DNA from 3 places in the Aquabacterium sp. T101 genome. Region 1 is predicted to be linked to each of the others. Evidence: predicted binding sites of a transcription regulator. Region 1 holds the regulator's gene; each other region holds the start of a gene.
The links. The regulator FliA, encoded in region 1, starts transcription of late flagellar genes. The targets are predictions, from matches to a motif close to CTAAAGTTTNNNNNNNNNNNGCCGNTA.
Positions count from the first base shown of each region.

Region 1 (9,991 bases):
GCCGCTCGATGCGCTCGACGGCCGGTTGGTGGGCGTGCTGCAGGTGCTCAATCGCCCGGTCTCTGCCGGCGCGGACCCCGGGGCGTCCCTGCGACTCGCGGAGGCCCTGGCCGCGCAGTGCGCCGTGGCGCTGGCGCGAGCCCAGGGGATCGAGAAGATGCGCGAGGCGCAGCGCATGCTCCGCGACCTCGAAGTGGCCCGCCGCGTCCAGCACAGTGCCCTGCCCACGAGCCTGCCCGAGGTGCCCGGATACCAGGTGCATGCACTGTTCGAACCCGCCGAACAGACAGGCGGCGACATTTACGACCTCGTGGTGCACGATGGCCGCCTGCTGGTCGTGATCGCGGACGCCACCGGTCATGGCGTGGGCCCGGCGCTGTCCGTGACCCAGTTCCAGGCGATGTTGCGCCTGGGCGTGCGCAGCGGTGGTTCCCTGCCCCAGGTGTTTCGGCACGTCAATGACGAACTCTTCAGTCGACTGCCTGATGGGCACTTCGTGACGGCCTTCGTCGGACTGCTGGACCCGAGGTCGCACCGTCTGGAATTCATCAGCGGCGGGCAGGCGCCGATCCTCCACTACCGGGCCCGGGCTCGCGAGGTCGTCCGCCACCGGGCCACCAGTTTCCCCATGGGCGCCATGCCTCTCGATGGCGAACCGGTGCCCGTCACGCTGGAGTTCGGCGAAGGGGACATCCTGGCGTTGTTGTCGGACGGGGTCTACGAGCAGGAATCCGGGAGCGGCGAACCGTTCGGCCGGCACCGGGTCGAGGCGCTGCTCGACCAGGCCCGCGACGAGCCGCTCTCCCGCATGGCGGATCGGATGCTGCAGTCCCTTCGTGCCTTCGCCGGAGGCAGCCAGGACGACGACGTGACGGCCGTGCTGCTGCAACGCAGGCCTTGATGCCGTCATCAATCCGTCATCGACCGCCGACGAAGATGCCGGGTTGCTTCGACGGACCTCTGCCATGGAACTGATCTCGATCACCGACGACGACTCCTGCACCCACCTTCGACTGGAGGGTCGCCTCGACGCGGCTGGCGCCGACCGGATCGGCATTCGGTTCACGGCGGCCGTGGCGGCCCAGGAACGCCCGGCCCTGATCGACCTGTCGGGCGTCTCCTTCGTGGCCTCGATGGGCTTGCGCCTGCTCGTTTCCACGTCACGGGCGCTTAAGCTCAAGGGACTGCCCATGGTCCTGTACGGACTGCAACCCCAGGTGGCCGAACTGATGGACGATGCCGGCATGACACAGGTGTTCGCGATCGAGCCCACGCTCGCCGACGCCAGGCGCCGACTCGGCAGCTGACTCCCGGGCGGATGGTGCCGTTACCTGGACACCCCGCTGTCGACCTGGCGTTGCCGCTGGAGATCGGCTCCGTGCGCCGGGCCTGCGACGCCGTGGTCGACGGCCTGTTGGGCAATGACCGCCCCCCGAAAGACTCGGCAACGATCGAGCTCGTGATCGAGGAGGCCGTGATGAATGTCGTACGGCACGCGTTCGACGACCCGTCAGGCCAGTTGCTGCGTCTGCGCGCGTGGATCGACACGGACGTGCTGTCACTTCAGTTCGAAGACAGCGGCCGCCCGTTCGACCCCTCGGCGGTCGACCTGCCCAAGCCGGCGGAGTCGATCGAGCAGGCACAGCCCGGCGGGTTGGGAATCCGGCTGATGCGCAAGCGTGCCCGATCGATGAGCTACCGGCGAGTCGACGGACGGAACATCCTGACGATCACGCTCGGCCTGCAGCGGGCCTGATCCGCTGAGTCAGCGCAAGAAGCCGGGCACTACTGCCCCACCGGCGGCTGCCAAAGTTCCACCTTGTGGCCCTCGGGGTCGATCACCCAGCCGAACTTGCCGTACTCGGAGTCTTCGGTCTTGTCGAGCACGTTGCAGCCTTCGGCGCGCAACGCCTGCAGCAACGCGGCGAGGTCGTCGACGCGGTAGTTGATCATGAACGGCGCCCTGGCCGGGCCGAAACCCTCGCCGTCGCCCGCACTGACCGACCAGATGGTGGTGCCCTTGTACGGCTGTCCCTCGGCGTCGGCCCAGGTGAACGCGGCGCCGCCCCAGGACTGCACGTCGATGCCCAGGTGGGCGCGGTACCACGCGTGCAGCGCTGCCGGGTCGCGCGCATGGAAAAAGACGCCGCCGATGCCGGTGACTCGTTTCATGACCTGCCTCCCGGGCGCATGTCAGAACCAGAGATCCCCGACGCAGCGCCCGTCGCGCGGCAGGTCCTCGAACTTGTCGAGCCCGTCGAAGTGGTCGATCGGCACGGCCGCCACCGGCCCGGGCTCGGTCAGGCGCAGGTTGACGGCGATGCGGCGCCGGCCGTCCGGCATGAGCTGCCGGCCGCGCCAGAAGGCGACGCAGCCGCAACGCGGGCAGAAGTGGAACTCGACGTGATCGCCGCGGACGTACTGGCTGGTGGGCCCGGACACCGTGATGCCATGGCCCTCGAAATCGTAGATCCACAAGGCACCGTAGCGGCGGCACACCGTGCAGTTGCAGGCGGTGGCGCCGTCGGGCAGGGCCTCTTGCGCCCAGGTCCAGTGCACCTGTCCGCAGTGGCAGTGGCCTTGCAGCACGGTCGCCTCAGGGTCGGGTGGCGAGCAACGCCAGGAAACCCGCGGTCGCGCTGCGGGCGGCGGGCAGATTCAGCAGCGTGTGCGGGGCGTTGGGCACCAGCACGATGGCCGCCCGTGCGTTGTCCTTCAGGGCGGCGGCGCAATGGCCCTGCGCGTCTGCGTTGCCAAGCCAGCCGTTGGCCCGCGAGAAAAACGGATCGGTCGAGCTGATGACGTTGAGCACCGGCTTGCCCGGCTCGAACGCATTGCGCGGCTCCTGCACAAAGTAGTTCGTCTCGCAGCTCCACGCGTAGAGCATGCGCGCCGCGAACTCGTTGCCGGCGTGGCGGGCCACCGGCACGGAACCCTCGCTGGTGCCGGCCAGCACCAGCTGCGCGGGGTCGGCCCAGGCCTGGGACTTCAGCGCCGCCAGCATGGGGCCGATCTCCGACGCTCGCAGGGCATGCACCCGCTCGTAGGATGCCTTGTCGATCGGCGACTTGTAGGTGACACGCCCAGGCAGGGCGAACGAGTCCGGCGCGACGCTGGCGTAGCCCAGGCCAGCCAGCCACTGCTGCCATTCGCCGATGGCCTTGAGGCCCAGGCCGGAAGAGCCGTGCAGGAACAGCACCACCGGCACCGGCTTCGCGCCGACCCGGGGCAGGTCCTTGAACTTGCCGCAGAACACCGCGCCACCGGTGGCGGCCGCGGGTAGGCAGACATCGGCCTGCTGCACGCTGGCGGCCAGCGACTCGCGGGTGTGGACCCAAGCGTCGCCCTTGATCTCGCCGGCCGGCGCGGCGCTCTGCGCCAGGGCCGGAATGCCCGCTGCGGCGAGTACCGCTGCCAGGACCGTGTCGAACCTGCGTGTCATGGATCCCTTCCCTCCGGCGCGCGGCCATGCCTTTTGAGAGGCATTGGACCGTGCCGGCGCCCGGCCCGTCAATGCGCGCAAGCCCGGCGCCGGCCTCGTTCGAGGGATCCCCGAGGGTCGCCAGGACCGCAGCCGCCGCTCAGGACGGCTCGAACATGATCAGGCGGCACTCCGACGAGCCGATGTTCTCGAGCACGTGCCCGGGGATGGGCGCCTGCACCAGCGCCGCGCCGGCCTTGGGCTGCGCGTCGCGATAGGACCCGTCCATCGCGTGCAGTCGCAGGCTGCAGTCGGTGAGGTAGTACACCGCGTTGGCCGGATGCGAATGGAGCACGTCCTTCTGCCCGGGCTTCCAGGTCACGGCGATCACCTTGAACTGGTCGTTCTGGGCGAGCACCCTGTAGATGTCCGGCGACGCGATGTAGGAGCGCGGCAGTTGCTGGGCCTGCGCCTGAGCGGGTGCAGCGGCGAGTGCTGCGATCGCGGCGGCAGCCAGGGTTGCAGCGAGGCGGCGTGCGGAGACTGACATGAGGTTCGTCCTTTCTGGAGCGAGGCCAAGCGGGCCACGGCTCCAGCGTAGGCCGCGGCGGCGCCGAGGCGTTGCGTTGCCTCAAGCGCGAAAGGCCGCCATGCCCGCCACCGCGGGCGCGACCGCCATGCTGGCCCAGAAGTGCAGCCCGTCGATCGGCGCGCTCATCGCATCAAGGACGGCCAGTTGGTCGGCGTTGGACGACCTCCATCGGGGTGATGGAGGCGACTGGTGCGTCATGGGCGCGGCTTGCAGCCCGAGTAGTTGACCATGCGCGGATAGTCCGGCCGCGGCGACTCGAACAGCTTGATGCACATGCCGGCGCGATGCTCGGGATACCAGCTGAACACCGTGACCGTGCGCCCGTCGTCGAGAGCGATGCGATGCTCGTAGATCGGTAGCGGACCTGTGCCGGGGTCGGAGGTCATTGGCACGAGGAGCCCTCCGGCGGGGATGAGCATGACGTTGCGGGCTTGCCGGGTCGTCGTGCCAGTGTCCCGCCGCTCCAGCACCGTGCCTAGCGTCTCGACGGCTTTGGGATCGAATCGGCCTCCGCCGCCCGGGGTGGAGGCACACCCGGAGAGGATCAGCAAGGGGCCGAGGATCAGAGCGAGCTTCATGACGTTTGGGACTGCCTGTCCGAAGGTGGTGTGCCGGAGCCTACCGCAGCACGCCAGGTCGAACCTTCGCCCTCAACCATGGCTCTTGCCATGGACTCCGGCCCGGGCGGCGGCAGCGCGGCCTCTGTCACCTCCAGTGAGATCCGACACCCACGCCGCGAGCCGAAGGATCAAGATGAGCACCGGACCGCCGGCAAGCGGTCGCAGATGGGCGCACCGCGCCCGGGGAAGAAGCCTCAGCGCGTGGCAGCGGGGCACTTGCCCTCGTCCGCACCGGGCGGCATCTGCGGCGGCGGAACATAGGCGGTCGCCAACGGGTCCCGCTGGGCCTGACTGGTCCGGCCCGTATAGGCCTGCAGCGCGCAGGACGGCCTGACCCCCAGGTCGTACAGGCTCAGCGCCAGCGATCGAACCTCGCTCCGGCCATACACGAATCTCGACGAGGGGCGGAAAACCCGGCCCACCGCTTCCTGGACGGCTTGCCACTGGGCGTCGGACAGCGCGGCGACCTTGTCGAGTTCGCCAGCAAGGGCCAACGTCGGTGCGGGCTCGGTCGATGCCCAGGAGTCGTGACCCACGGCCTTGAGCGTGCGTGCGTCGATCAGGTCGAAGCGGAGCGGGACCAGCAGGTACGGCACCCGGCGGTACTCGACCAGCGTCAGCCCGCGTGTGCTCTGATTGGTCTGGAACACCTCCAGCTTCGGGCTCACGGTCGCCAGCAGCAGCAGGTCGCAGGCACAGCGCCCCGCCAGGGCGGCCAGATCCGGATGAACCTCATTGAGCCTGCTGGTCCAGAACGCCTGGGGCGAGGCCTCGCGCGCTTTCCGCAGCCGCTCGACGTCGGCCATGTCGACGGTCACACGGGCGATGTCGTAGCGCGCTTCAAGCGAGATCTCGTCCCTGAGGCCCAGGTAGACCTGATCAGCGATGCCCGCATCCGCCGCTTGCACCAGGCCGCGGGAATTGCCGAAGACGAGCGCGCCGATGCGTAGCAAGTGCAGTTCGTGACCCGCCACCACCGCGATGCCCAGACGCTGACGCGCCGCGGGTTCGGCGGTCTGCGCCCCCGAGGCAGCGAAGGCAAAGGCCAGGATGCAGGCGAAGACGTGTCGAAAGAGCCGGACCATGCGTTGCGTCGGCGGTTTGCCCGGTCCGAGCGCCGGACGTTGACCGTCGAGAGGAGAAGGGGCAACGAGGATAGTGCATCGGCGCGAGTCGGGTGGCCTCTGCACCCGGCGGACCCGGGCGCGCAGCCTGTTCCCGGCTCACCAGGCGCGCAGCTTGGCCCTCAGGCGCGCGATGCTCTGGCTGTGCAGCTGGCACACGCGGCTTTCGGTCACCTTGAGCACGGCGGCGATCTCCTTGAGATTCATGTCGTGCTCGTAGTACATGCTCATCACGTACTGCTCGCGCTCGGGCAGCAGCTTGATGGCTTCCACCAGCGCCTCGCGCATGCGGCGGTCGTTCAGCATGGCCAGCGGGTTGCTGGCCTCGTCGGCCACGTGGCGGTCGAGGTAGCTGTCGTCGCCCTCCTCGCCGCGCATGTCCTCCAGGTGCACCAGCTGCGTGCCGCGCACCTTGGTCAGGATCTCCTGGTAGTCGGTCAGGCTGACGCCCATCTCCCTGGCGATTTCGCTCTCGGCGGGCGCGCGGCCGAACTGCTGCTCCAGCTTGTGCACCGCGGCCTCGATCTGGCGCTGCTGCTTGCGGTCGCCGCGGCTCATCCAGTCGCCGTTGCGCAGCTCGTCGAGCATGGCGCCGCGGATGCGCTGGGTGGCGAAGGTTTCGAACTGCACGCCCTGCGCGGCGTCGAAGCGGCCCATCGCGTCGTGCAGGCCGATCATGCCCACCTGCACCAGGTCGTCCAGTTCCACGTTGGCCGGCAGCTTGGCGATCATCTGGTGCGCCAGGCGTCGCACGAGGGGGCTGTATTGGCGCAGCAGCGCGTCAGCACGGGCTGGCACGTCGAGGCGTCCGGTGGCGGTGTACATGTCGGCGGCTCCTGGGCTGGGGCTCGGTTCTGCGGGTTCGTCTTTGTCGGGCGCGGGCTTCGGGTCGCGTTTCATGGCGCTCCCCGTGCCGCCCGGGCGGCGCGTTCGCCACGCGGCGCGCCCATGAAGGCGGGCACGGCCTGGCCCAGCAGGCCGTGCGCCAGCCGCATCAGGCCAGCGGGCACGGCGGTCTCGGCGCGCGACGCGGCGGGGTCGATGGCGGTCCAGTCGTGCAGCACGGCGCCGGCGAAGCGGTCGGCGGTGGCGGCGATCTGCTCGGCGATGCGCGGCGTGCGCGGCGAGCTGGCGGCGGCCACCAGCAGCAGGTCGAAAGCCATCAGGCCGTGGCGCTGCGACAGCAGCTTCATGTTGGCGTAGGCCGAGGTCACGCTGGTGGGGTGGTCGGCGGCCAGCAGCAGCGGGCGCGGCGCGCGGCGTGCGAACAGGCGGCCCAGCTCGGCGGCCTCGGCGTGCACGATCACCACGCCGGCGTCGGGCGCGGCCTCGGTCAGCGCCTCGAGGAAGCCCTCGCAGGAGCCGCGCGCGTCCACGTGGCGAAGCGGCAGGCCGCGCGCGGCCAGGTAGGACAGCTTGGGATGCAGGTCGTCCAGCGGCTCGATGCAGGCGGCCAGGTCCAGCATGGCCATCTCGTGGGGCGCGGCTCCCACGGTGTCGACCACGAGCACCTTGCGCTGCGGCTCGGTGCAGGCCGACGCGGCGGCGGCCAGGCGCTCGAGCGCGAGACCGGCGAAAGCCACGTTGGGGTTGGCGGCCACCGCGACGAAGCGCGTGCCGCTGCCGGCGAACAGGCGGCGCAGGCCGTCGGCCTGGTCGGCGGGGGGCAGCGAGTCGCGGGCGGTGGTGTCGAGCATGGAGGTTCCGGTCGTCGTGGCGGGCCGTGCGGTCAGGCGTTCAGCGGTGCGGCGGCAGCGCGTCCGGCGCCGAAGCTGGCGAACACCAGGTTCACCTCGCTGGCGTCGAGCTTCCAGCTCGCGCTGGCCTGCACGCGCATGGCGCGCTGCACCAGGGCCTGGGCCGACAGGCGGTGCCAGTCCTCGGGCACGCGCTGTCCGTTGGCCACGCCCACGATGCGCAGCTTGTGGCGGATGGCCGCGTCGAGCACGGGGCCCAGCTTCACGGCCTCGTCGATCTTGCTCAGCACCACGCCGCGGCAGGCGGCGCCGCGGTAGGCGGCCAGCACGTCCTCGAGCGTCTCGCCCTGGGACGCGGCATTGAGCACCAGCAGCTTCTGGATCGCGCGATGCGACACCATCTCCAGCAGCTCGCGGGTGCGCGCGTCGCGCTGGCCCATGCCGGCGGTGTCGATCAGCACCATCTTCTTGGCCGACAGCAGGTCGAGCAGGTCCTCCAGCGAGGCGCGGTCGTGCGCGGTGTGCACCGGCACGCCGAGGATGCGGCCGTAGGTGCGCAGCTGCTCCTGCGCGCCCACGCGGTAGGCGTCCAGCGTGATCAGGCCCAGGTTGCCCGAGCCGTGCTGCGTGGCGAAGGCGGCGGCGAGCTTGGCGGTGGTGGTGGTCTTGCCCACGCCGGTGGCGCCCACCAGCGCGTAGATGCCGCCGGCGTCCTCCAGCGCGCTCTCGCGCTCGGCGGCGATCAGGTTGCGTTCCAGCACGCCCGCGGCCCAGGTGTTCTCGTCACCCTCGTCGGCGGGCAGGCTCTCGGCCATCTTGCGCACCAGCATCGGCGAGAAGCCCACGTCCAGCAGGCGCTGCGTCAGCGCCGCGCGGCGCGGGCTGATGTGCAGCTTCTCCATGAAGGCCAGGGCGCCGAAGCGGTCCTCGATCAGGCCCTTCATCGAACGCAGCTCGGCCATCATGGCCTCGTCGGCGCGGGCGGCCTGCTCGGCGGCGGCGCGCAGGCCCGCCTGGGCATGGCCCGGCAGCACGATGTCGGACGGGTCGGCGTACATCGGCACGTCGGCCAGCTGCACCGGCTCGCGCAGCATCGGCGGCTCCGCCGCGGGGCGCTGCGGCGCACTGAACGCGGGCGCGGTCTGGGCCGGCGCGTGGTAGGCGGGTGCAGCCGGCGCCAGCGTGGGCTCGACGGCCGGCGCGGGCTCGGCGTCGCGCGGCGCCGTCACGGCGTCGCGCTGCGCCTGGCGACGCTTGAGCATGCGCTCGCGCACATAGTCCTGGAACGACAGCGTGCTCATCGCCAGCTGCGCCACGTCGCGCTGCACCTCGGCGGCGCTGGCGGGCACGGGCCTGGCCGGCGCGGCGGGCTCGGCGCGCACCACCGGCGCGGTGGCGGCGGCCTTCTCGATGTGGCTGATGCCGTCCGGCGCCATGGCCAGCACCTCGACGCCGCCGCCGTCGGACGGCCGCGTGGACAGCACCACGGCGTCCTGGCCGAAGGCCTGGCGCACCAGGGCGAGGGCCTCGCGCGAGGTGCGGGCGGTGAAGCGCTTGACGTTGCTGGGGCTCATGCGGGGGCTCCGATGACAGAGGCGATGCGGATGGAATGCGTTTCAGGAATCTCGCTGTGGCCCAGCACCTTCAGGCGCGGGGCACTGCGCTTGAGCAGCCGCGCCATCGGCGCGCGGATCGGGTCGGGCACCAGCAGGCAGGCGGGCACGCCCATGTCCTCCTGGCTGCGCGCGCTGTCGGCGGCGCTGCGGGTCAGGGTGTCGGCCACGCCGGGGTCGAGCGCGGCGCCATGCGGGCTGGTCAGGGCCTGGGTCACCAGGCGCTCCAGGCCGGGCTCCAGCGCGATGACGTCGAGCTCGCGCGACGGGCCGTAGATCTGCTGCACGATGGCCGGGGCGAGGTGGGTGCGCACGCGGGCGGCCAGCTCGGCCGGGTCGGTGGCGGCGCCGGCATGCTCGGCCAGGCACTCCACGATCGAGCGCATGTCGCGGATGTGGACGCCTTCCTCCAGCAGCAGCTGGAGCATCCTCTGCAGGGTGGCGATGCCGACCATCTTGGGGATCACGTCCTCGATCAACTTGGGTGCCAATTTCGTCACGTGTTCCACGAGCGCCTGGGTTTCGACTCGGCCCAGCAGGCGCGCCGCGTTCACTTGCATCAAGTGTGAAAGGTGGGTCGCCACGACGGTCGAGCAATCAACCACCGTAAATCCGCTCATTTGGGCGAGCTCGCGCTGGCGTTCGTCGATCCACACCGCGGGCAGGCCGAAGGCGGGGTCGGTGGTGCGCGTGCCCAGCAGCTGCTGCGTAGCGCCGCCGGGGTTGATGGCCAGGAACATGCCGGGGAAGGCCTCGCCCTCGCCCACCACCGCGCCGCGCAGCGACACGCGGTAGGTGCTGGGCTTGAGCTCGAGGTTGTCGCGGATGTGCACCGGCGGCGGCAGGAAGCCCACGTCCTGCGCGAACTTCTTGCGCACGCCCTTGATGCGGCCGAGCAGGTCGCCGCCGCGCTGCGCGTCCACC
Region 1 covers NZ_JBXVVZ010000007.1:53,087-63,077, reverse strand. Annotated here, with positions in the region: gene AC2EAQ_RS15805 (PP2C family protein-serine/threonine phosphatase) at 1-901, shown strand, start outside; gene AC2EAQ_RS15800 (STAS domain-containing protein) at 966-1,307, shown strand; gene AC2EAQ_RS15795 (ATP-binding protein) at 1,358-1,756, shown strand; gene AC2EAQ_RS15790 (VOC family protein) at 1,786-2,172, opposite strand; gene AC2EAQ_RS15785 (GFA family protein) at 2,194-2,589, opposite strand; gene AC2EAQ_RS15780 (dienelactone hydrolase family protein) at 2,597-3,442, opposite strand; gene AC2EAQ_RS15775 (cupin domain-containing protein) at 3,582-3,971, opposite strand; gene AC2EAQ_RS15770 (hypothetical protein) at 4,208-4,591, opposite strand; gene AC2EAQ_RS15765 (hypothetical protein) at 4,828-5,718, opposite strand; gene AC2EAQ_RS15760 (RNA polymerase sigma factor FliA) at 5,857-6,582, opposite strand; gene AC2EAQ_RS15755 (MinD/ParA family ATP-binding protein) at 6,654-7,454, opposite strand; gene flhF (flagellar biosynthesis GTPase FlhF) at 7,487-9,028, opposite strand; gene flhA (flagellar biosynthesis protein FlhA) at 9,025-9,991, opposite strand, start outside.

Region 2 (9,991 bases), on a different contig from region 1:
CCCTTGGGCCCGACGATCACGAAGTCGTTGTACATGACCGGCAGGCGCCTCACGCCGAAGCCTTCGGCAACGAACTTCTCCTCGGCCACCTGGTCGTGAACGAACACCACGTCGGCGTCGCCGCGGCGCGCGATGTCGAGCGCCTGGCCCGTGCCCTGCGCGACCACGCGCACGTCGATGCCGCTGGCCGCCTTGAACGCCGGCAGCAGGTGGGAGAACAGCCCCGACTGCTCGGTGCTGGTGGTGGAGGCCACGATGATGAAGCGGTCCTGCGCGTGCGCGGCCAGCGCGGCGCAGAGCGCAAGTGCGATGACGATCAGGCGGACCAGGGCAGCTCTCCCTTGAGGAACGAGGCCGCGGGTTCGGGCAGCGGGGAATCGAAGAACTCCGTGGTCGGGCGGTCCACCACCAGATGGCCGCCTTCCAGGTAGAGCACGCGGCTGGCCAGCCGCTTGGCCTGGCCGAGGTTGTGCGTGCTGAACACCAGCGCCATGCCCTCGGCGCTGAACTCGGCCATCAACTGCTCGACCTCGCGCTTGGCGCCGGGGTCGAGCGCGGCGGTGGGCTCGTCGAGGAACAGCACCTGCGGCCGCACGGCCCAGGCGCGCGCCAGCGCCAGGCGCTGCTGCTGCCCGCCGGACAGCACGCGCGCCGGCCGGTCGCGCTCGGCCGACAGGCCCACGCGCGCGAGCGCGTCGGCGGCGCGCTGCGCGCGCTCGGCCGCCGGCACGCCGGCCAGCCACAGCGCCAGGCGCAGGTTGTTCCACACCGACAGGCGCATCAGGAACGGACGCTGGAACACCATCGCCTGACGCAGGTCGCCGGCCACGAAGCGGCGACCCTCGTGCGGCAGACGCCCGTGCAGCACGCGCAGCAGCGTGGTCTTGCCGCTGCCGTTGGCGCCCACCAGCGCCACGCGCTCGCCGGCATGCAGGGAGAAGTCCACGCCCTGCAACGCCACGGTGGCGCCGAAGCGCACGGCCACGCCCTGCAGCGCGATCAGGGTGGCGCCGCCCGGCGCGACACCGCGCGTTGCCTTCGCCGGGGACACCGAAGCGGCCGCGTTCACGACGCGGCCCCCGCGGCCAGCGCGGCCGTGCCGCGGTCCTGCGCGCCCTGGCGGCGCTGCAGCAGGCCGATCGCGGCATTGAGCGTGCCCACCACACCCAGCAGCACGATGCCCAGGCCCAGGGCCAGCGGCAGGTCGCCCTTGCTGGTCTCCAGCGCGATGGCGGTGGTCATCACGCGCGTGACGCCCTCGATGTTGCCGCCGACGATCATCACCGCGCCCACCTCGCTGACGGCGCGGCCGAACGCGGTGAGCAGGATGGTGACCAGCGCGATGCGCTCGTGCACCAGCAGCAGCAGCGCGGCCACGAAAGGTGGCGCGCCCATGGAGCGCAGCTGCTCGCCGTTGCCGTGCCACGCGTCGGCGACAAGCTGGCGCGTCAGCGCCGCCACCAGCGGCAGCACCAGCACCGTCTGCGCCACCACCATCGCCGTGGGCGTGAACAGGATGCCCAGCGAGCCCAGCGGCCCGGCGCGCGACAGCAGCAGGTACACCACCAGGCCCACCACCACCGACGGCAGCGCCAGCAGCGTGTTCAGGGCCGCCACCAGGGCGGCATGGCCGGGAAAGCGCGCCACCGCGAGCCAGGCTCCGGCGGCCAAGCCGAAGCCGGCCGCCAGCAGGCAGGCCGTGCCGCTGACGCCGAGCGACAGCGCCACCACCTGCGCCAACCGCGCATCGAACTCCACCACCAGCGCCCACGCCGTGCGCAGCGCCGCCGCAAAACCGTCGTTCATCTGGGGCGCGATTCTGGTCAGGCCGGCGCCGGGGCGCGATATGTTCGCGCCGACATAGGGCCAACCCACCCCCTCGGCACGTGTGGCACAGTGCGCCGCCATGCCGCTCGTTGCCCCCCTGCCCGCCGACCACGACCCCGCCGTGGCCGAACTGGCGCGCTTCTTCGAAGGCACGCTGGGATTCGCGCCGAACAGCGTGCTCACGATGATGCGGCGCCCTGCGCTGGCGCGGGCGTTCACCGAGCTGAACCGTGCGGTGATGACCAACGACGGGCGCGTCACGAGCGAGCTCAAGCGGCTGATCGGCCATGTGGCCAGCCGCGTGGCCGGCTGCCGCTACTGCGAGGCGCACACGATGCGCGCCGCGGCGCGCTTCGGCCAGGCCGAAGGCGCCGACGCACGCCGGCTCGACGCGGTGTGGCAGTTCCGCGAGAGTGCGCTGTTCACGCCGGCCGAGCGGGCGGCGCTGGAGTTCGCCGCCGCGGCGGCCAGCGTGCCCGGTGCGGTGGACGCCGAGATCGCCGCCGCGCTGCGCGCCCACTGGGACGATGGCGAGATCGTCGAGATCACCGGCGTGGTGGCGCTGTTCGGCTTCCTCAACCGCTGGAACGACGCGATGGCCACCGAACTGGAAGCGCACGCCGCCGCCGACGGCCGGCGCTGGCTGGCGGCGCGGGGCTGGCAGCCCGGCAAGCACGGGTAAGGCGCGCAACGGCATGGCCCTCAAGTCCACCATCTACAAGGTCCAGCTGTCGGTGTCCGACATGGACCGTGGCGTCTATGGCGAGCACGCGCTGACGCTGGCGCTGCACCCGAGCGAGACCGAGGAGCGCCTGATGGTGCGCCTGCTCGCCTTCGCGCTGTACGCACCCAAGGACAACGAACACGGCGAACTGGTGTTCGCGCGCGGCCTGTCCGACACCGACGAGCCCGACCTGTGGCGGCACGACCTGTCGGGCCAGCTGGTGGACTGGATCGAGGTCGGCCATCCCGACGAGCGCCGCATGCAGCGCGCCGCGTCGCGCGCCGACCGCGCCGTCTTCATCGCCTACGCCGCCAGCACCCCGGTGTGGTGGGCCGGCGTGAAGAACAAGCTCAACCGCACCGAGAAACTCGCGGTGTGGCAGCTGCCCGCCGCGCAGAGCCAGGCCCTGGCGGCACTGGCACAGCGCTCGATGCAGCTGCAGGTGAGCGTGCAGGACGGCACCGTGTGGTGCAGCGCCGGCGACGCCACCCTCGAACTGACCCTGGAGCCCCTGCTCGAACCCCGTTGACCCGAAGATGGTGAAGCGACTGATCGCCCTGGCCCTGATGACCTCAGCCACCCTCGCCCCCGCCCAGACCCCGCCGCCGCCGGACGACGACCCCTACCTGTGGCTGGAGGAGGTGCAGGGCGAGCGGGCGCTGGCCTGGGTGCGCGAGCGCAATCGCGAGACCCGCGCGGTGCTCGAGAAGCATCCCCGGTTCGAGGCCATGCGCTCGCGCATCCTGGAGATCCTCGACTCGCGCGACCGCATCCCCGCCATCCACCGTGTGGGCGCGCACGTCTACAACCTGTGGCAGGACGCGGCCAACCCGCGCGGCCTGTGGCGCCGCACCACGCTGGACGACTACCGCCAGGCGCAGCCGACCTGGGAGACGGTGCTCGACCTCGACGCCCTGGGCCAGGCCGAGAAGGAAAGCTGGGTCTGGGGCGGCGCCACCTGCCTGGGCCCACGCTACGAACGCTGCATCGTGTCGCTGTCGCGCGGTGGCGCCGACGCCAAGGTGCTGCGCGAGTTCGACCTGCGCACGAAGCGCTTCGTGCCGGCCGCGGCCGGCGGCTTCGAGCTGCCCGAGGCCAAGTCGTCGATCGACTGGGTGGACGCCGACACGCTACTCGTGGCCACCGACTTCGGGCCGGGCGCGATGACCGACTCGGGCTACCCGCGCATCATCAAGCGCTGGAAGCGCGGCACGCCGCTGGCGGCCGCGTCCACCGTGTTCGAGGCCGAGAAGGCCGACGTCGGCGCCTTCGCGCTGGTGGACCGCACGCCCGGCCACCCGCGCACCGTGATCGGCCGCTACCTGGATTTCTACCGCTCCAAGCAGTGGCTGCTCGAGGACGGGCGACTGGTGCCGCTGGACGTGCCCGACGACGCGGACACGGCGTTCTGGCGATCGCGGCTGCTGATCCAGCTCAAGAGCGACTGGACCACGGGGGGCCGCACCCATGCGCGCGGCAGCCTGCTCGTCACCGACGCCAAGGCGTTCATGGCCGGCGAGCGGCGCTTCGACACGCTGTTCACGCCCACGCCGACGCGGTCGCTGGAGGGCTTCGTCACCACCCACCGCCACGTGCTGCTGTCGGTGCTGGACAACGTGGCCGGCCGCGTGGAAGAGTGGCGCGCCCCGGCGCGCGCCGGCGGCGCCTGGGTGCGGCGCGAGGTGGCGGCGCCCTTCCCCGGCACGCTGGGCATCGCCGCGCTGCACGACCCGCTGCTGGGCTCGCGCGACCCGCTGGCCGAGCGCTATCTGCTGACCTATACCGACTTCCTGACGCCCGACTCGCTGTCGCTGGCGCGCACCGGCAGCGACGCGCGCGAGCTTCTCAAGGCGCGGCCGCGCTTCTTCGACAGCGAAGGCATGCGCGTCGAGCAGCGCTTCGCCACGTCGAAGGACGGCACGCGCGTGCCCTACTTCGTGGTGTGGCCGCGCGGCGCCCGCGCCGACGGCAGCAACCCCACGCTGCTGTACGGCTACGGCGGCTTCGAGGTGTCGATGAAGCCGTGGTATTCCGGCGCCTTCGGCAGCGCCTGGTACGGCCAGGGCGGCGTGCTGGTGGTGGCCAACATCCGCGGCGGCGGCGAGTACGGCCCGGCCTGGCATCAGGCCGCCGTCAAGGCCACGCGACAGAACAGCCACGACGACTTTGCCGCCGTCGCCGAGGACCTGATCGCCGCGAAGATCACCAGCCCGCGCCACCTCGGCATCGAGGGCGGCAGCGGCGGCGGCCTGCTCGTGGGTGCAGTCATGCTGCAACGGCCCGAGCTGTTCAACGCCGTGGTCAGCCAGGTGCCGCTGCTGGACATGCGGCGCTATCACAAGCTGCTGGCGGGCGCGAGCTGGATGGCCGAGTACGGCGACCCCGACAAGCCCGAGGAATGGGCCTGGATCTCGAAGTACAGCCCCTACCAGAACGTGCGCCGCGACATGAAGCTGCCGCGCGTGCTGTTCACCACCAGCACGCGCGATGACCGGGTGCACCCCGGCCACGCCCGCAAGATGGCCGCCCGAATGGCCGAGCAGGGCCACGCGCCGCTGTACTACGAGAACATCGAGGGTGGCCACGGCGCGGCCGCCGACAACCCGCAGCGCGCCGACATGCTGGCGCTGGAGTTCGCGTTCCTGTGGCAGCAGCTCGGCCGATGACGGTGTTCGACGTTCGCCACGACCGCGAGGGCACGCGCTTCGTCGCCACCGTCGAAGGCCAGGACTGCGTGGCGCTGTACCGGGTGTACGGCAAGGTGATGATGCTCACCCACACCGGCGTGCCCAAGTCGCTGCGTGGCCGCGGCATCGCCGCGGTGCTGGTGCGCGCCGCGCTCGACCATGCCCGCGAGCGCGGGCTCAAGGTGCGCCCGGACTGCAGCTACGCCGAGGACTACATGCGCAGGCATCCCGAGACGCTCGACCTGCTGCAGGACTGAACCGCGACCCCATCCCACGAGAATCCATGACGGAGGAGACACCGATGCACACCCTGACCCGACGCCTGGCCACCGCCGCCCTGTGCGCGCTGCCTCTGGCCGCCGCCGCCCAGGCCCCACAGACCGGCAGGCCGCTGAAGATCATCATCGGCTTTCCCGCCGGCGGCCCGCTCGACGCCCACGCGCGGCTGCTGGCCGAGCGGCTCGGGCAGGCGCTGGGCCAGCCGGTGATCATCGACTACAAGGCCGGCGCCGGCGGCACCGTGGGCGCCGAGTTCGTCGCCAAGAGCGACCCCGACGGCACCACGCTGCTCATGGCCAACACCGGCACGATGGTGATCAACCCCGCCATCTACACCCGGCTGCCCTATCAGACGCTGAAGGACTTCGTGCCGATCGCGCGAACCGCGCAGCAACCGCTGGCCTTCGTGGTGCATCCGGACGTCAAGGCGCGCACCATCGGCGAGCTGGTGGCGCTGGCCAAGGCCCAGCCGGGGCGCCTGAACTACGGTTCGGCGGGCAACGGCGGCATCAGCCATCTGGTGCCGGAGATGTTCAAGCAGGCCACCGGCACCTTCATCGTCCACATCCCCTATCGCGGCAGCGCGCCGGCCTTCACCGACCTGATGGCCGGCCAGGTGCAGGTGATGGCCGAGTCGATCCCCCAGGCGGCGCAGTACGTCAAGGCGGGCAAGATCCGCGCATTGGCCGTCACCAGCCGCGAGCGCAACCCGGCCCTGCCCGACACGCCCACGCTGATCGAGTCGGGGCTGCGCGGCTTCGAGGTCGTGGGCTTCTATGGCGTGCTGGCCCCCGCAGGCACGCCGCGGCCGTTGGTGGACCGGCTGTCCAATGCCTTCCGCAGCGTGCTGGAGTCGGCCGACATCCGCAGCCGCATGGTGGCGCAGGGCGCCGACCCGGCCTTCCTCGGCAGCGACGAGTTCGCCCGCTTCCTGGCCGCCGAGATGCCGCGCTGGGCCAAGGCGGTCAAGGACTCGGGCGCCAAGCTCGACTGAGCCCCATGTCGCCCACCGCCCGCGACGTGCTGGACTTCTGGTTCGGCGACACCGACGAACCCCGCGAGGCCTGGTTCCGCAAGGACCCCGCCTTCGACGGCGCGATCCGCGACCGCTTCGGCGCGTTGATCGACGCCGCGCTGGCCGGCACGATCGACGGCTGGGCTGCGTCGCCCGACGGCGCGCTGGCGCGGCTGGTGGTGCTGGACCAGTTCACCCGCAATGTGTATCGCGGCACGGCACGCGCGTTCGCCGGCGACGCGCAGGCGCTGGCCGGCGCCCGCGCGATGGTGGCGCACGGCGACGACCTGCACCTGCCGCCGTTGCGCCGGGTGTTCGCCTATCTGCCCTTCGAGCACGCGGAGGACATGGCGATGCAGCACGAGTCGGTGCGCCTGTTCGAAGCCCTCGCCGCCCTGCGGCCTTCGCTGGCCGGCTATGCCGACTACGCGCGGCGCCATGCCGAGGTGATCGAGCGCTTCGGCCGCTTCCCGCACCGCAATGCCGCCCTCGGACGCCCATCGACCGACGAAGAGACCGCCTGGCTGGCGCTGCCCGGATCGGGCTTCTGACGATCGCGGCGCCGCGCGGCGCCGGTGCGGGCCTCAGCGCTGGTGCTGAAGCGCGGCTTCTTCCTGCTCGCGCATCTTCACGCACTCGGGATGGTTGCGCAGCGCGGGCGCCTCGCACTCGCGCTTCATGCACACCAGCAGCGACAGCAGCATGCGGTCGCCGCACCGGGCGCGTGGGCCCTGCGCGTCGACTGCGGCCGTGGCGGGCGCACCGGCCGTCGTGGGGGCGCGGCCGGTCGGGGCCGGCAGGTCGGCCGAGCGCATCGGTGGCACGGTGGCCACGGCCGGCAGCGTCGGGGACACCCCGGCGGCCGCGCTGCCGTCGGGCGCTGTCGCACCCGCGGGGCGGGGCGGCCGCGCCGGCAGCACCGACAGGATCGTTTCGGCGGGTTCCGCGGCACGGGCCGCGGCGGACGCCGCCGGGGCGGCGGCAGGCGCGGTCGCGGCCCCCGCGGAGGCCGGTGCGGCCGCGCCGGCCACTCCGCCGGTTCCGGTCGCCGCGACCGCCGGCGTGGCCGGGGCCGGGTCGCCTGGGCGGGTGAACCACCACCAGGCCAGGATGTTCAGCACCACCAGCACCGCCAGCACCGGCAGCAGCGAACGCTGCGCCGGCGCCGCGGCCGGCGCCGGGTTCAACGCGGCGGGCGTGGGCAGGGCGGCCGGCGCCGTGGGCATCAGCACCGTGCGGGCATCGCTGGGCGGCGGTTGCGTCCGGCCCTCGTGTGCCGACGGCCCGCCGAGATCGCCCGGCCCGGTGGGGATGTCCACGCCGTCGCGCGCCGCGATGCCGGGCACGGTGCGATCGGCCGCCAGGCGAACGGGAATGCTCATGCGCCCGTCGAGCACGTCGCGCAGCATGTGCACGCTCTGCGGCCGCTCGGCCGGCTTGAGCGCGAGCATCCAGTCCACCGCGGCCAGGAAGCCGTGGGTGCAGTCGGCGGGCCGCAGGTCCGTCAGGCGCGGCTGGTCGTCGTGCAGCGCGCGCGACGCCGCCGGCACCGGTTCGCGGCCGGTGATCAGGAAGTAGATCGTGCCGCCCAGCGCGTAGAGATCGGTCCAGGGACCCTGGCGCATCGCGCTCTGGTCGGCGTACTGCTCCAGCGGCGCGAAGTGCGGCTTCATGATCGACGTGAGCGCCTTGTTGCCCTCGCCGATCACCCGGCGCGCAGCGCCGAAGTCCAGCAGCACCGGCAGGCCGTCGTCGCCGAGCAGGATGTTGTCCGGCGCGATGTCGCGATGGAACACGCCTTCCTTGTGCAGCACTTCCAGCGCCGACAGCAGCGCGTCGAGCACGCGGCGGCAGGCCGCCTCGTTGGGCGGCACCACCATGCCGGCCCGCACCTGGCGCAGCGTGCGGCCGACGTAGCGCGGCATCACCATGTAGGCGGTGCCGTTGTCCTCCCAGAAGCGGTACACCTTGACCAGCGACGGGTGGTCGAAGCGCGCCAGCATGCGCGCCTCGTTGACGAAGGACTTCAGACCCAGCGCGAAGGTCTCGGCCATGCCCTGCGAGCGCACGGACACCGCGAGGCCCTCGCCGCGACCGGCCAGCGTGCCGGGCATGTACTCCTTGAGCGCGACCTCGCGCTCAAGGGCGTGGTCCCAGGCCAGGTAGACGATGCCGAAGCCGCCGCTGCCCAGCACGCCACGCACCTCGAACTCACCCACGCGCGTGCCCACCGGCAGCGTCGGCGCGTCTTCGCCCCCGGGCGTGACGCCCGGCGGCAGCGATGAGGAGGGCACGGCCTCGGTCATCCAGCCAGCTTATCAGGGGCTGCCCCCGTGGCAGCGTGCGCACGGCGCGCCGGGGCCGACCAGGGGGCGCGCACTAGTTCTCGAAATCGCCGGCTCAAGTTCCGCCAGGGCCTGACCGAAAACGGCCCTACGGCCCCAGCCACTTCGCAGACGGGGACGAGTCCCGACCGGCCCACCGGCCGGATCAGGAGTGCAACACCGTTCACAGGAGTGCCAACACCATGCCCATGACCATCAACACCAACGTCGTTTCGCTGAATGCGCAACGCAACCTGACCACGTCGCAGAACTCGCTGGCGACGTCGATGCAGCGCCTGTCCTCGGGCCTGCGCGTCAACAGCGCCAAGGACGATGCCGCCGGCCTGGCGATCGCCGAGCGCATGAACGCCCAGACCCGCGGCATGAACGTCGCGATCCGCAACGGCAACGACGCGATCTCGCTGTCGCAGACGGCCGAAGGCGCGCTCGGCAAGGTTGGCGACATGCTGCAGCGCATGCGCGAACTGGCTGTGCAGGCCGCCAACGCCACCAACGGCACCGGCGACCGCGCCAACCTGAACGCGGAGTACCAGCAGCTCGGCGCGGAAATCGGTCGCACGCTGTCCAACACCCGCTTCAACGGCATCGCAATCCTGGCCGGCGGCGCCGGCGCGCAGGCCTTCCAGGTCGGCGCCAACAGCGGCGAGACGGTCACCGTGACGACGACCAACATGTCCACCAACACGGACATCACGGCCGTCACCGGCGGCGGCCTCACCACGGCGGCCACCGCGGGCACGGCGATGACCAACATCGACACCGCGCTGAACACGCTCAACACCGAGCGTGCCCTGTACGGTGCGGTGCAGAACCGCTTCGAGGCGATCATCAGCGTGCTGCAGGTGTCGGCCGAGAACCAGGCCGCTGCCGCGGGCCGCATCGTCGACGCCGACTTCGCGGCGGAGACGGCCAACCTGTCGCGGGCCCAGATCCTGCAGCAGGCCGGCTCGGCGATGGTGGCCCAGGCCAACCAGCTGCCCCAGTCGGTGCTGGCCCTGCTGCGCTGACGCGCGCCACCGGGACCCGCGGGTCCCGGCGATCCTCCCAAGCGCCCGCCTTTCGCGGGCGCTTGTTCTTTTCTGGGGCGGCAAACGGGTTCATTTCCATCGATCAC
Region 2 covers NZ_JBXVVZ010000001.1:1,336,666-1,346,656, forward strand. Annotated here, with positions in the region: gene AC2EAQ_RS06350 (ABC transporter substrate-binding protein) at 1-329, opposite strand, end outside; gene AC2EAQ_RS06355 (ABC transporter ATP-binding protein) at 317-1,069, opposite strand; gene AC2EAQ_RS06360 (ABC transporter permease) at 1,066-1,806, opposite strand; gene AC2EAQ_RS06365 (carboxymuconolactone decarboxylase family protein) at 1,907-2,509, shown strand; gene AC2EAQ_RS06370 (YaeQ family protein) at 2,523-3,080, shown strand; gene AC2EAQ_RS06375 (prolyl oligopeptidase family serine peptidase) at 3,088-5,217, shown strand; gene AC2EAQ_RS06380 (GNAT family N-acetyltransferase) at 5,214-5,495, shown strand; gene AC2EAQ_RS06385 (Bug family tripartite tricarboxylate transporter substrate binding protein) at 5,540-6,511, shown strand; gene AC2EAQ_RS06390 (DUF924 family protein) at 6,517-7,083, shown strand; gene AC2EAQ_RS06395 (serine/threonine protein kinase) at 7,117-8,826, opposite strand; gene AC2EAQ_RS06400 (flagellin N-terminal helical domain-containing protein) at 9,060-9,884, shown strand.
Region 2: AC2EAQ_RS06400 (flagellin N-terminal helical domain-containing protein) is a predicted target of FliA. The motif match lies at 8,932-8,958, and genes of this name have one in related genera.

Region 3 (9,991 bases), on a different contig from region 1:
GGCGACGTCGATGCAGCGCCTGTCCTCGGGCCTGCGCGTCAACAGCGCCAAGGACGACGCGGCCGGCCTGGCGATCGCCGAGCGCATGAACACGCAGGTGCGCGGCATGAACGTCGCCATCCGCAATGCCAACGACGCGATCTCGCTGGCGCAGACCGCCGAAGGCGCGCTCGGCAAGCTCGGCGACATGATGCAGCGCATGCGCGAACTGGCGGTGCAGGCCGCCAACGCCACCAACGGCACCGGCGACCGCGCCAACCTGAACGCCGAGTACCAGCAGCTGGCCTCGGAAGTGACGCGCACCATCAGCTCGACCCGCTTCAACGGCATCGCCATCCTGGCCGGCGGCGCCGGCGCGCAGGCCTTCCAGGTCGGCGCCAACAGCGGCGAGACGGTCACCGTGACCACCACCGACATGTCGGGCAACGCCTCGATCACCGCGGTGACCGGCGGCGGCCTGACCACGGCGGCGCTGGCCGGCACGGCCATGACCAACATCGACGCCGCGCTCGACACGCTCAACACCGAGCGCGCGCTGTACGGCGCGGCGCAGAACCGCTTCGAGGCCGTGATCACCAACCTGCAGGTGGCCGCCGAGAACCAGGCGGCCGCCCGCGGCCGCATCATGGACGCCGACTTCGCGGCCGAGACGGCCAACCTGTCGCGCGCCCAGATCCTGCAGCAGGCCGGCTCGGCGATGGTGGCCCAGGCCAACCAGCTGCCGCAGCAGGTGCTGCAGCTGCTGCAGCGCTGAAGCGCCCCACCCCGGCCCGCGGCGCGCAATCCATCACGCGCCGCGCGGTTTCGGCAGCGCCGGCCTCAAGAAAGCCCCGGCGCTGCCGAAACCGCCGACGTACGACGGGAAAACCTGACATGGCTTCCATCTCATCGGCCGGTATCGGCAGCGGCCTCGACGTCAACAGCATCATCACGCAGTTGATGGCCATCGAGCGCCAGCCCCTGAAGGCCCTCGAGAAGCAGGAGACCGAGCTCAACTCCGAGCTGTCGAGCTTCGGCCGGCTGCAGGGCATGCTGTCCAGCCTGCGCGACAAGTCGGGCGCGATGAACTCGCTGACGCTGTGGAACCGGCGTGCGGGCACCTCCGCCGACGACCGCGCAGTGCAGGTCACCACCGCCGCCGGTGCCGCCGCCGGCAGCTATGCGGTCGAGGTGAGCCAGCTCGCGTCGGCGCAGACCCTGTCCAGCCGCGCCTTCACCGCGGCCGACACCGCCGGCCAGTTCGCGGGCGGCACGCTGACCATCGAGCTCGGCGAATGGACCGGCACCCCGACCAGCGGCTTCGCGCCCAAGGTCGGCGCCACGCCGGTGACGATCACCTTCGACCCCGCCGACGACACGCTGGCCGAGGTGCGCGACCGCATCAACGGCGCCGGTGCCGGCGTCACCGCGACGATCATCAACGACGCCAGCGGCGCGCGGCTGGCGCTGCGATCCACCGCCACCGGCGCCGAGAACGGCTTCCGCATCACGGCCACCGAGACCACCGACGACGGCGTGGCCACCAACGGCCTGTCGGCGCTGGCCTACAACGCGCTGGCCGCCAGCCCCATGACGCTCAACCAGAGCGCGGCCGATGCGCTGGCCACCATCAACGGCATCGATGTCGAGTCGACGAGCAACACGCTGACCAACGTGTCCGACGGCGTGACGCTGCGCCTGATGGCCGAGACGGCGGGCCCGGTGGAAGTGGTCGTGGCCACCGACACCGCGGCGGTGAAGACGGCGGTGGAGGACTTCGTCAAGTCCTTCAACGAGCTGGCGACCTTCATCCGCGAGCAGACCAAGTACGACGAGGCGAGCAAAAAGGCCGGCGCGATGCAGGGCGACAGCCTGGTCGTGGGCCTGCAGCGTCAGATGCGCAACGTGATCAACGAGGCCACCACGGCGTCGACCGCCTTCACCCGGCTGGCCGACGTGGGCATCACGATGGGCGCCGACGGCACGCTGTCGATCAACGCCAGCTCGCTCGACAACGGCATCGCCAACATCGAGCAGTTCCGCAACCTGATGCAGGGCGACGGTGCCACCACCGCCGACAAGGGGTTCATGCGGCGCTTCAAGGAGATGGGCGATCTGCTGCTGGCCGCTGACGGTTCCTTCGAGGGCCGCACGGACAGCCTGCAAGCCCGGATCGACCGCATCGACGACCGGCAGGAGCAGATGGAAGCCCGGCTGGCCGCCACCGAGAAGCGGCTGCGTGCCCAGTACGAGGCCCTGGACCGCAACATGGGCCAGCTGTCGGGCCTGTCGAGCTACATGTCGCAGCAGCTGCAGGCACTGAACAACTTCTACACCGCGCGCAGCGCCGGCGGGGGCTGAGCGGCAGGCGTTGCGCCGAGGAGCCCTGGAGCCAGGGCCCAGTTTGACCCTCAAGGGTCACTCGCGGCGGACGATAACCCTGGCAAGCCCAGACAAGACCACCGCACCGCAGCCGCATGTACGCACACCCCCTCGCCTCCCCCGCCTTCGGCCGGTCCGGCGTGCCCCACGCCCGCATGTACCAGAACGTCGGTGTCGAGACCGGCGTCGTGGACGCCTCGCCGCACAAGCTGGTGGCCCTGCTGTTCGACGGCTTCTTCGAGGCCCTCGGCCGTGCCCGGGCCGCCCTGGCCGCCGGCGACACCGAAGCCAAGGGCCGCGAGATCGGCCGCGCCGCGCGCATCGTGGAGGAAGGCCTCAAGGCCGGCCTCGACCTGCAGGCCGGTGGCGCGCTGGCGTCCGACCTGGCGGCGCTGTACGCCTACATCGGCCTTCGTCTGACCCAGGCCAACCTGAAGAACGACACCGGCATGCTCGACGAGTGCCAGCGCCTGATGCAGCCGCTGCGCGACGCCTGGCAGTCGATCGCCCCTCAAGCCAACGGCCCCCGCGGCTGACCCCGGAGAGCCTGCGCATGAGCGCCCTCGACAGCAACCTGCTGAGCTACTACGAAGCGCTGGAACGCGCCAGCAACGACATGCTCGCGGCGGCCCGCGCGGCCGACTGGGACCAGGTCGTCAAGCTGGAAGGCGCCTGCGTGCTGCTGATCGCCCAGCTCAAGCACGCCGCCACCGAGAAGCCGCTGGCCAGCGAAGAGTCCAAGGCCAAGAGCCGCATCATGCAGCGCATCCTCGTCAACGACGCGGAGATCCGGCAGCTGGCCGAACCGTGGCTCGAAGAACTGGACCAGATGGTCTCGGGCCGGCCGCGCACCCTGCACTGACCGGAGGCACCCGTGGCTGCCGCACGCCCCGACTTCCAGCCGACCCAGCCGGCGCCGATCTCGGCGCTCACGGGCAATGCGCTCGACGAGTTCCGCGTCGCCCACCCGGCCGAGGTGCTGTCGCTGCTGCGCCGCCTGGTCGACGGCCACGTGGTGGTGCAGCTGAGCGGCCCCAGCGGGGCCGCCTACACCACCGTGCTGTGGGCCGTGGACGCGCACCAGCGCCGCGTCAGCCTCGACGCCGACCCTGCCCACCCGCAGGTGGGCCCGCTGATCGACGGCGGCGAGGTCACCGCGGTGGCCTACCTGGACGCGGTGAAGGTGCAGTTCGACCTGAGCCACCTGATGCTGGTGCGCGGCCCGAGCGGCAGCGCGCTGCAGGCCGCGCTGCCCGACGTGGTGTACCGCTTCCAGCGCCGCGAGTACTTCCGCGTGCGCACCCGCGACGGCGCGCTGGCGCGGATGCGTCACCCGGCCGTGCCCGACATGCAGCTCGAGCTGCGCCTGCTCGACGTGAGCATTGGCGGCTGTGCGCTCGCGATGCCGCCGGACCTGCCGCCGATCGCCGCGGGCATCCGCATCGCCGGCGTGCGCATCGAGCTCGACGCCGACACCCGCTTCGTCGCCACGCTGGGCGTGCAGCACGTGAGCGGCGGCTTCCACCCCCAGGCCCGCGGCACGCGGCTGGGCTGCTCGTTCGTGGACCTGCAGGGCCCGGCCGAGCGCGCGCTGCAGCGCTACATCGACGTGGTCCAGCGCCGCTCGCGGCTGCTCACGCTGGGCTGAGCGCCTCGGCCGGCGCATGCCGGCAGCCGAGGCGTTCGCCGGACCGGGGTTGTCGCCAGTGCCGCATGGAGGCGGCGGCCCCAGAATCGGCCCCTGGTTCCACCCCGCCGCCGCCATGCGCCTCGAATTCCGCACCCCGGGCCTCGTCGCCCCCCTCGTCCTGACGGCCCTGCTGCTGACGGCCTGTGCCGCGCCGCAGCCTCCGGCGCCGCCGGCTCCGACCCGCGTCGTGGTCACCACGGCCAACCAGCTGCCGCGGACCCAGCTGACCCTGCCGGTCCTGCCCAGCGAGCTGTTCGCGCTGCCCCCCGCACAACTGCAGCCGGTGCTCGACCAGCTCGCCGCCGACGTGGCGGACGAGGCGCGCCGCTACGACGTGCGCGACCGCGCCACGCTGGACGGCTACAGCGCCGCCCGCGTCGCGGTGGCCCTGCTCGGCGGGCGCTTCGGCGACGTGCCCGCGCTCACGGCCGAGTGGCGAGCCCGCCAGGAGAAGCCCGCCGCCGCCGCCACCACCGCCGTGCTGTCGGAAGCCGCCGCCGCGGCGCGCGCCGGCGGCGGCGACCTGGCGGCGCAGCGTCAGCGCTTCCGCGCCCGACTGGCCGCACTGCTGGACCCGCACCCCTGGGCCGTGGTCTCGAACAACGTCAAGTCGATGAAGGGCTTGCTCGAGCTCAACAACCCGGTGGTCACGCAGGCCGGCGTGAAGGCGCGGCTGGACCCGCCCGCACGCAACAACCAGCTGCGGCTGGACCGCGGCAGCGTCGCCGGCGTGCTGTCGCAGCGGGCCTTCATCGAGCACGTGCTGCCGTTCCGGGAGGACGCGATCGCCGTGCTGCAGGACTACGTGACGCGCAACGACCGTCCCGTGGCCGACACCTGGACGCCGCGCACCTTCGCCCTGCGGCCGGACGCGCCGGCGCGCCCGGTGGTGGTCGCCGTCTGGGACAGCGGTGTGGACCCGGCCCTGTTCCGCATGGCCGCGCCGGTGGCCGGCGTCGGCTTCGACCTCGAGGCGCGGCCGACTTCCGCGCCGCTGGAGGACATCGCGCAGTCGCCGCTGCCGTGGTCGCAGACCAAGGGCCTGATGCGCGGGGCGCGCGACGTGTTCGCCAACGTCGAGTCGCCCGAGGCCAGTGCGTACCGGCGCCAGGTGGCGGGCCTGCGGCCCGAGCAGGTACAGCCGTTCCAGGAGTCGATGCGCCTGGGCGGCAACTACTACCACGGCACGCATGTCGCGGGCATCGCGGTGGACGGCAACCCGTTCGCCCGCGTGTTCAACGCCCGCATCACCTTCGGGTGGCGCACCGAGCCGCTGCCGATCACCGACGAGCGGCGCGAGCGCGCCAAGGCCGCCTACCGCGCCACCGTGGCCGCGATGCGCGCGGCCGGCGTGCGCGTGGCCAACATGAGCTTCGGCGGCACCCAGCGCGGCTGGGAAGCGTCGCTGCAGTTCCACGGTGTGGGCCGCAATGCCGAGGAGCGGCGCGAACTGGCGCGGCGCTACTTCATGGAAGCGCGCGAGGCGATGCGCGACGCCCTGGCTTCGGCACCGGAGATCCTGTTCGTCACGTCCGCCGGCAACGCCGACTCCGACAGCGGCTTCGAGGAGACTTCGCCGGCCGACATCGCGCTGCCCAACCTGATCACGGTGGGCGCGGTCGACTCGGCAGGCCAGGAGACCAGCTTCTCCAGCTTCGGCCGCACCACCGTGATCCATGCCAACGGCTACCAGGTCGACAGCTTCATGCCCGGCGGCGACCGCCTGCGCGCGTCGGGCACGTCGATGTCGGCGCCGCAGATCGCCAACCTGGCCGCCAAGCTGCTGGCGCTGTACCCGGACCTGAGCGTGGCCGAGCTGCGGCAGCTCATCCTGGACGGCGCCGAGCGCAACGGCCGCGTCAACCTCGCCCACCCGCGACGCACGCTGGAACTGGCGGCGCAGCGCCGGCCGGCCGGGCCCCGGCCCGCCGACGTCGTGGCACGCTGACGCGCGGCACGCTCGGGCCGGCAACCGATCGACAGCCGCGTCGACCGCCCCATCGACAAAACCGCCCTGCGAGGAGACGACCATGACCCCGACGATCCGCACCCTGGCCTGCGCATTGGCGTCGGCAGCATGGCTGGTCCCGGCCACCGCGGTGGCCCAGACCGCTGCACCGGCACCGGCGTCCGCCACCGCGCCGGCCGTGCCGCCGGGCTACGACGCGGCCCTGGCCCAGCGCCTGGGCGCCGACGAGCGGGGCATGCGCAGCTACGTGCTGGTGGTGCTCAAGACCGGCCCGAACCGCGTGCCCGACGGTCCCGACCGCGACGCGATGTTCCGCGGCCACTTCGCCAACATGAAGCGCCTGGCCGACGAAGGCAAGCTCGCGCTGGCCGGGCCCTTCGACGGCGTCGACGGCTGGCGCGGGCTGTTCGTGTTTGCGGTCCGGGACATCGAGGAGGCACGCCAGCTCACCGCCAGCGACCCGGTGATCGCCAAGGGCGAGATGGTGGCCGAGTTCCATCGCTACTACGGGTCCGCCGCGCTGATGCTGGTGCCCGAGACGCACGACAAGCTGGCGAAGAAGCGCTTCTGAGGCGCGCGCCGCGCGGCGCACGCCCGCACGCACGCAATCTGCCGGCGGCCTGCAGCCCTACAGACCGCCTGCCAGCGTGCGCAGCACGGTGGCGGCCGGCTCGGCACGGCACAGCGCGCCACGCGTGCCGGACCACAGCGGCGAGAAGTCGCCCGAACCGCCCGCCTCGGCCCGGGCCCGCAGCGGCGCCAGCGCCGCGGTGGCCAGCGGAAACGCCGGCGCCGCGGGATGCATCGGGCCCTGCTCGCGCATCAGCCGGTTGACGATGCCGCGCGCCGGCCGCCCGCTGAACAGGCGGGTCAGCGCCGTGTGCTGCGCCGCCGGGCCGGCGAGCGCGGCACGGTGCACCGCGCTGGTGGTGGCCTCCGGGCAGCACAGGAACGCCGTGCCCGCCTGCACGCCGGCCGCGCCCGCGGCCATCGCGTCGGCCACGTCCTGCGCGGTGGCGATGCCGCCGGCGGCCAGCACCGGCACGCGCACGGCGCGCACCACCGCGGCCACCAGCGCGAGCGTGTCGGTCTGCGTGGACAGGTCCTCGGTGAGGAACATGCCGCGGTGGCCGCCGGCCTGCACCCCCTGGGCGATGACGGCGTCCACCCCGCGGGCCTCCAGCCAGCGCGCCTCGTCCACCGTGGTGGCGCTGGACAGCACCACCGCGCCCCAGGCCTTGACGCGGGCCAGCAGCGCCGGCGCCGGCAACCCGAAGTGGAAGCTCACCACTTCGGGCCGGAAGTCGGCCAGCACGTCGGCGGCCTCGGCCGTGAATGGCTGCCGGCCCGGGCCGGCGCCCACCGTGGCGGGGTCGATGCCGAACTCGGCGCAGTACGGCGCGAGCAGCGCGCGCCACGCCGCTTCGCGTGCGGCGTCCGGCGGCGGCGGCATGTGGCAGAAGAAGTTGACGTTGACCGGCGCCGAGGTCTGCGCGCGCAGCCGGGTGAGTTCGTCGCGCATCGCGTCCGCGCCGAGCATGGCGCAGGGCAGCGACCCCAGGCCGCCGGCCTGGCTCACCGCGGCCGCCAGCGCGAAGCCCTGCGAGCCCGCCATCGGCGCCTGCACCAGCGGCAACGGCGTGCGCAGCAGGTCGGCCAGGCGCGCGTCAGCCATCGCTGGCGGCCGCCTCGGCCATGGCCTTCAGGCGTGACAGGGTCACCGGCAGGCCGGCGTCGATGCGCCGCGCGAGCATCGGCCCGATCACCAGCGACAGCGGGCCCGACAGCGTCACCCGGTGCACCACCTGCGTGACCGGGCCCTCGGGCTCGAGCTCGTGGTCGAACACCATGCGAAACAGCGGAATGCGTGACTCGACCGTGAAGCAGCGGCCGGGCTCCGCCCGGGTGACGAGCATCGGCACGGTGCGGCCCTGCGTCGGCGTGAGCTGCCCGCGGCTGCCCGGCCGCAGCGGGCCGTCGAGCCAGGCGGCCCGGGTGTCCGGGTCCCAGGCGGGCCAGCGGGTCACGTCCTCGTAGAGGCGGAAGATGGTGGCTGCAGGGGCGGACACGCGGATGCGGTGCTCGATCTTCATGCGTTGGGGGGCTCGCCTCGCGGCTCGATGTCGAAGTGAAGCACGTCCTCGCGGGTACCCAGGCCGGTGTACAGCGCGATCGCCGCATCGTCGCCGTGGTCGGCCTGCACGTAGATCACGTGGGCGCCCCGTTCGCCGGCCAGCTCCCGCACGCGCTCGATCAGCGCCGTGGCGATGCCGCGCCGTCGGTGGTCCGCGTCGACGCCCAGGTCGTAGATGTAGAGCTCGGAGCGCGCCTGCTCGAACTTGTGCAGCATGTAGCCGGCCAGGCCGCCCACGACCCGCCCGCCGACCAGCGCCACCACGGCGACGAAGGTGTCGCTGGCCAGCAGCCGCCGCAGGTAGTCGTCGCCCGGCGGCTGGCGCATGTAGCTGTCCTCGTCGTCGAACACGCGGCCGAACAGCCGCGACATCGCGCGCGCCAGGGGCACGTCGTCGCTGGTCAGCACCCGCAGTTCCACGATGCCGGTGGCCTCAGCCAGAGTTGCCCGGCGGGGCCGCGGCCGCGCGGCGCGCCTCCTGCCGGCGGTAGTGGACCACCGCGAAGGCCAGGGCCACCGTGAGCACCGCGGTGCCCATCAGGCTGGCCTCGACGCCGAAGTTGCCGCCGGTGATGAGTTCGTTCGAGCCCGGCGCGGGACCGAAATTCCACAGCGACGTGCCTTCGGTGTTGCCGCTGACCGGCAAGCCGAAGATGTTGCCCTGGCAGTAGTTCCAGCCGCCGTGGATGCCGCAGATGCGCCACAGCGAGCCGTCGCCGAGCGCGACGAAACAGGCGAACACCGCGTACAGCACGATGTTGGCGAAGGGCACCGGGTCGAAGTCCCGGTGCAGCGCGCTGAAGATCGCCGACGTGCCGATGATGGCCAGCATCGGCGCCATCTGCCGACCCGCCGTCTGCAGCATGTAGCCGCGCAGCACGAGCTCCTCGGTGGAGCCCTGCAGGATGAACAGCAGCAGCAGCGGCACCAGCAGCGGCACGGCGTCCAGGCCGAGCCGCCCGTGCGCCGACGCGCCCGGCGCGTACTGGCCGAAGGCCCAGGGCACCAGCACGCCCGCGGTCATCATCAGCGCGCCGATGACCACGCCGCCGGCCAGCTGGCCCAGCGGGTTGCCGCCGCGCAGGCCGACCGACGAGAAGGTGCGCCCCTCCTTGAAGCGCAGCCACAGGTAGAGGAACACCAGCACCATGCCGAAGCCGAAGAAGTCGACGAACTGGTGCAGCGGCGCGTCCTTCGGCGGTTGGCCCAGCAAGGTCTCGCCCACCATGCCGCCCACCACGAGACCGCCGAAGATGATCGCCACGCCGACCCCCCAGGCCAGCCACCAGGGTGTGGGGCGCCGCGCGTCCCCGGCCATCTTCACCAGCGGTGATGTCTCGATGTTCATGCGTCGGCCTCCAGCGGAGTGCATTCTTGCCCATGCCGGTCCGCGCGTCGCGCGCAGCCCCCCTGTTCAAACCGACGCCGTGCCGGCGTTCCAGTCGCGTCGCAGCAGACCGTACATCGCCGAGTCCGACACCTCGTCGCCGACGATCCAGCGCTCGCGGAAGTAGCCCTCCCGGACGAAGCCCAGTCGCTCCAGCAGGCGCATCGAGCGCTCGTTCCTCGGGTCGGTGTCGGCCTCGACGCGAAGGAGGTCCAGCTCGGCGAAGGCATGGCCCAGGAAGCCGCGCAGCGCCTCGTGCATCAGTCCCCGGCCCCACACGGCGGATGAAAGCATGTACCCCAGCTCGGCGCGGCGGCACTGCGCGCTGATGCCGAACAGCGTGCAGGTACCCACCAGCGAGCCGGACTGAGCCAGCTCGATGCCCAGGCGCAGGTGGTCGGTCAGCGCCGGGTCGAGGTCGCGCGCCACCATGTCGTGGCCGCGCTGGGC
Region 3 covers NZ_JBXVVZ010000001.1:1,346,834-1,356,824, forward strand. Annotated here, with positions in the region: gene AC2EAQ_RS06405 (flagellin N-terminal helical domain-containing protein) at 1-754, shown strand, start outside; gene fliD (flagellar filament capping protein FliD) at 874-2,340, shown strand; gene fliS (flagellar export chaperone FliS) at 2,457-2,897, shown strand; gene AC2EAQ_RS06420 (flagellar protein FliT) at 2,915-3,223, shown strand; gene AC2EAQ_RS06425 (flagellar brake protein) at 3,236-4,009, shown strand; gene AC2EAQ_RS06430 (S8 family serine peptidase) at 4,125-5,999, shown strand; gene AC2EAQ_RS06435 (YciI family protein) at 6,082-6,591, shown strand; gene AC2EAQ_RS06440 (NAD(P)H-dependent flavin oxidoreductase) at 6,649-7,695, opposite strand; gene AC2EAQ_RS06445 (SRPBCC family protein) at 7,688-8,113, opposite strand; gene AC2EAQ_RS06450 (AAC(3)-I family aminoglycoside N-acetyltransferase) at 8,110-8,595, opposite strand; gene AC2EAQ_RS06455 (CPBP family intramembrane glutamic endopeptidase) at 8,588-9,502, opposite strand; gene AC2EAQ_RS06460 (GNAT family N-acetyltransferase) at 9,569-9,991, opposite strand, start outside.
Region 3: fliD (flagellar filament capping protein FliD) is a predicted target of FliA. The motif match lies at 819-845, and genes of this name have one in related genera.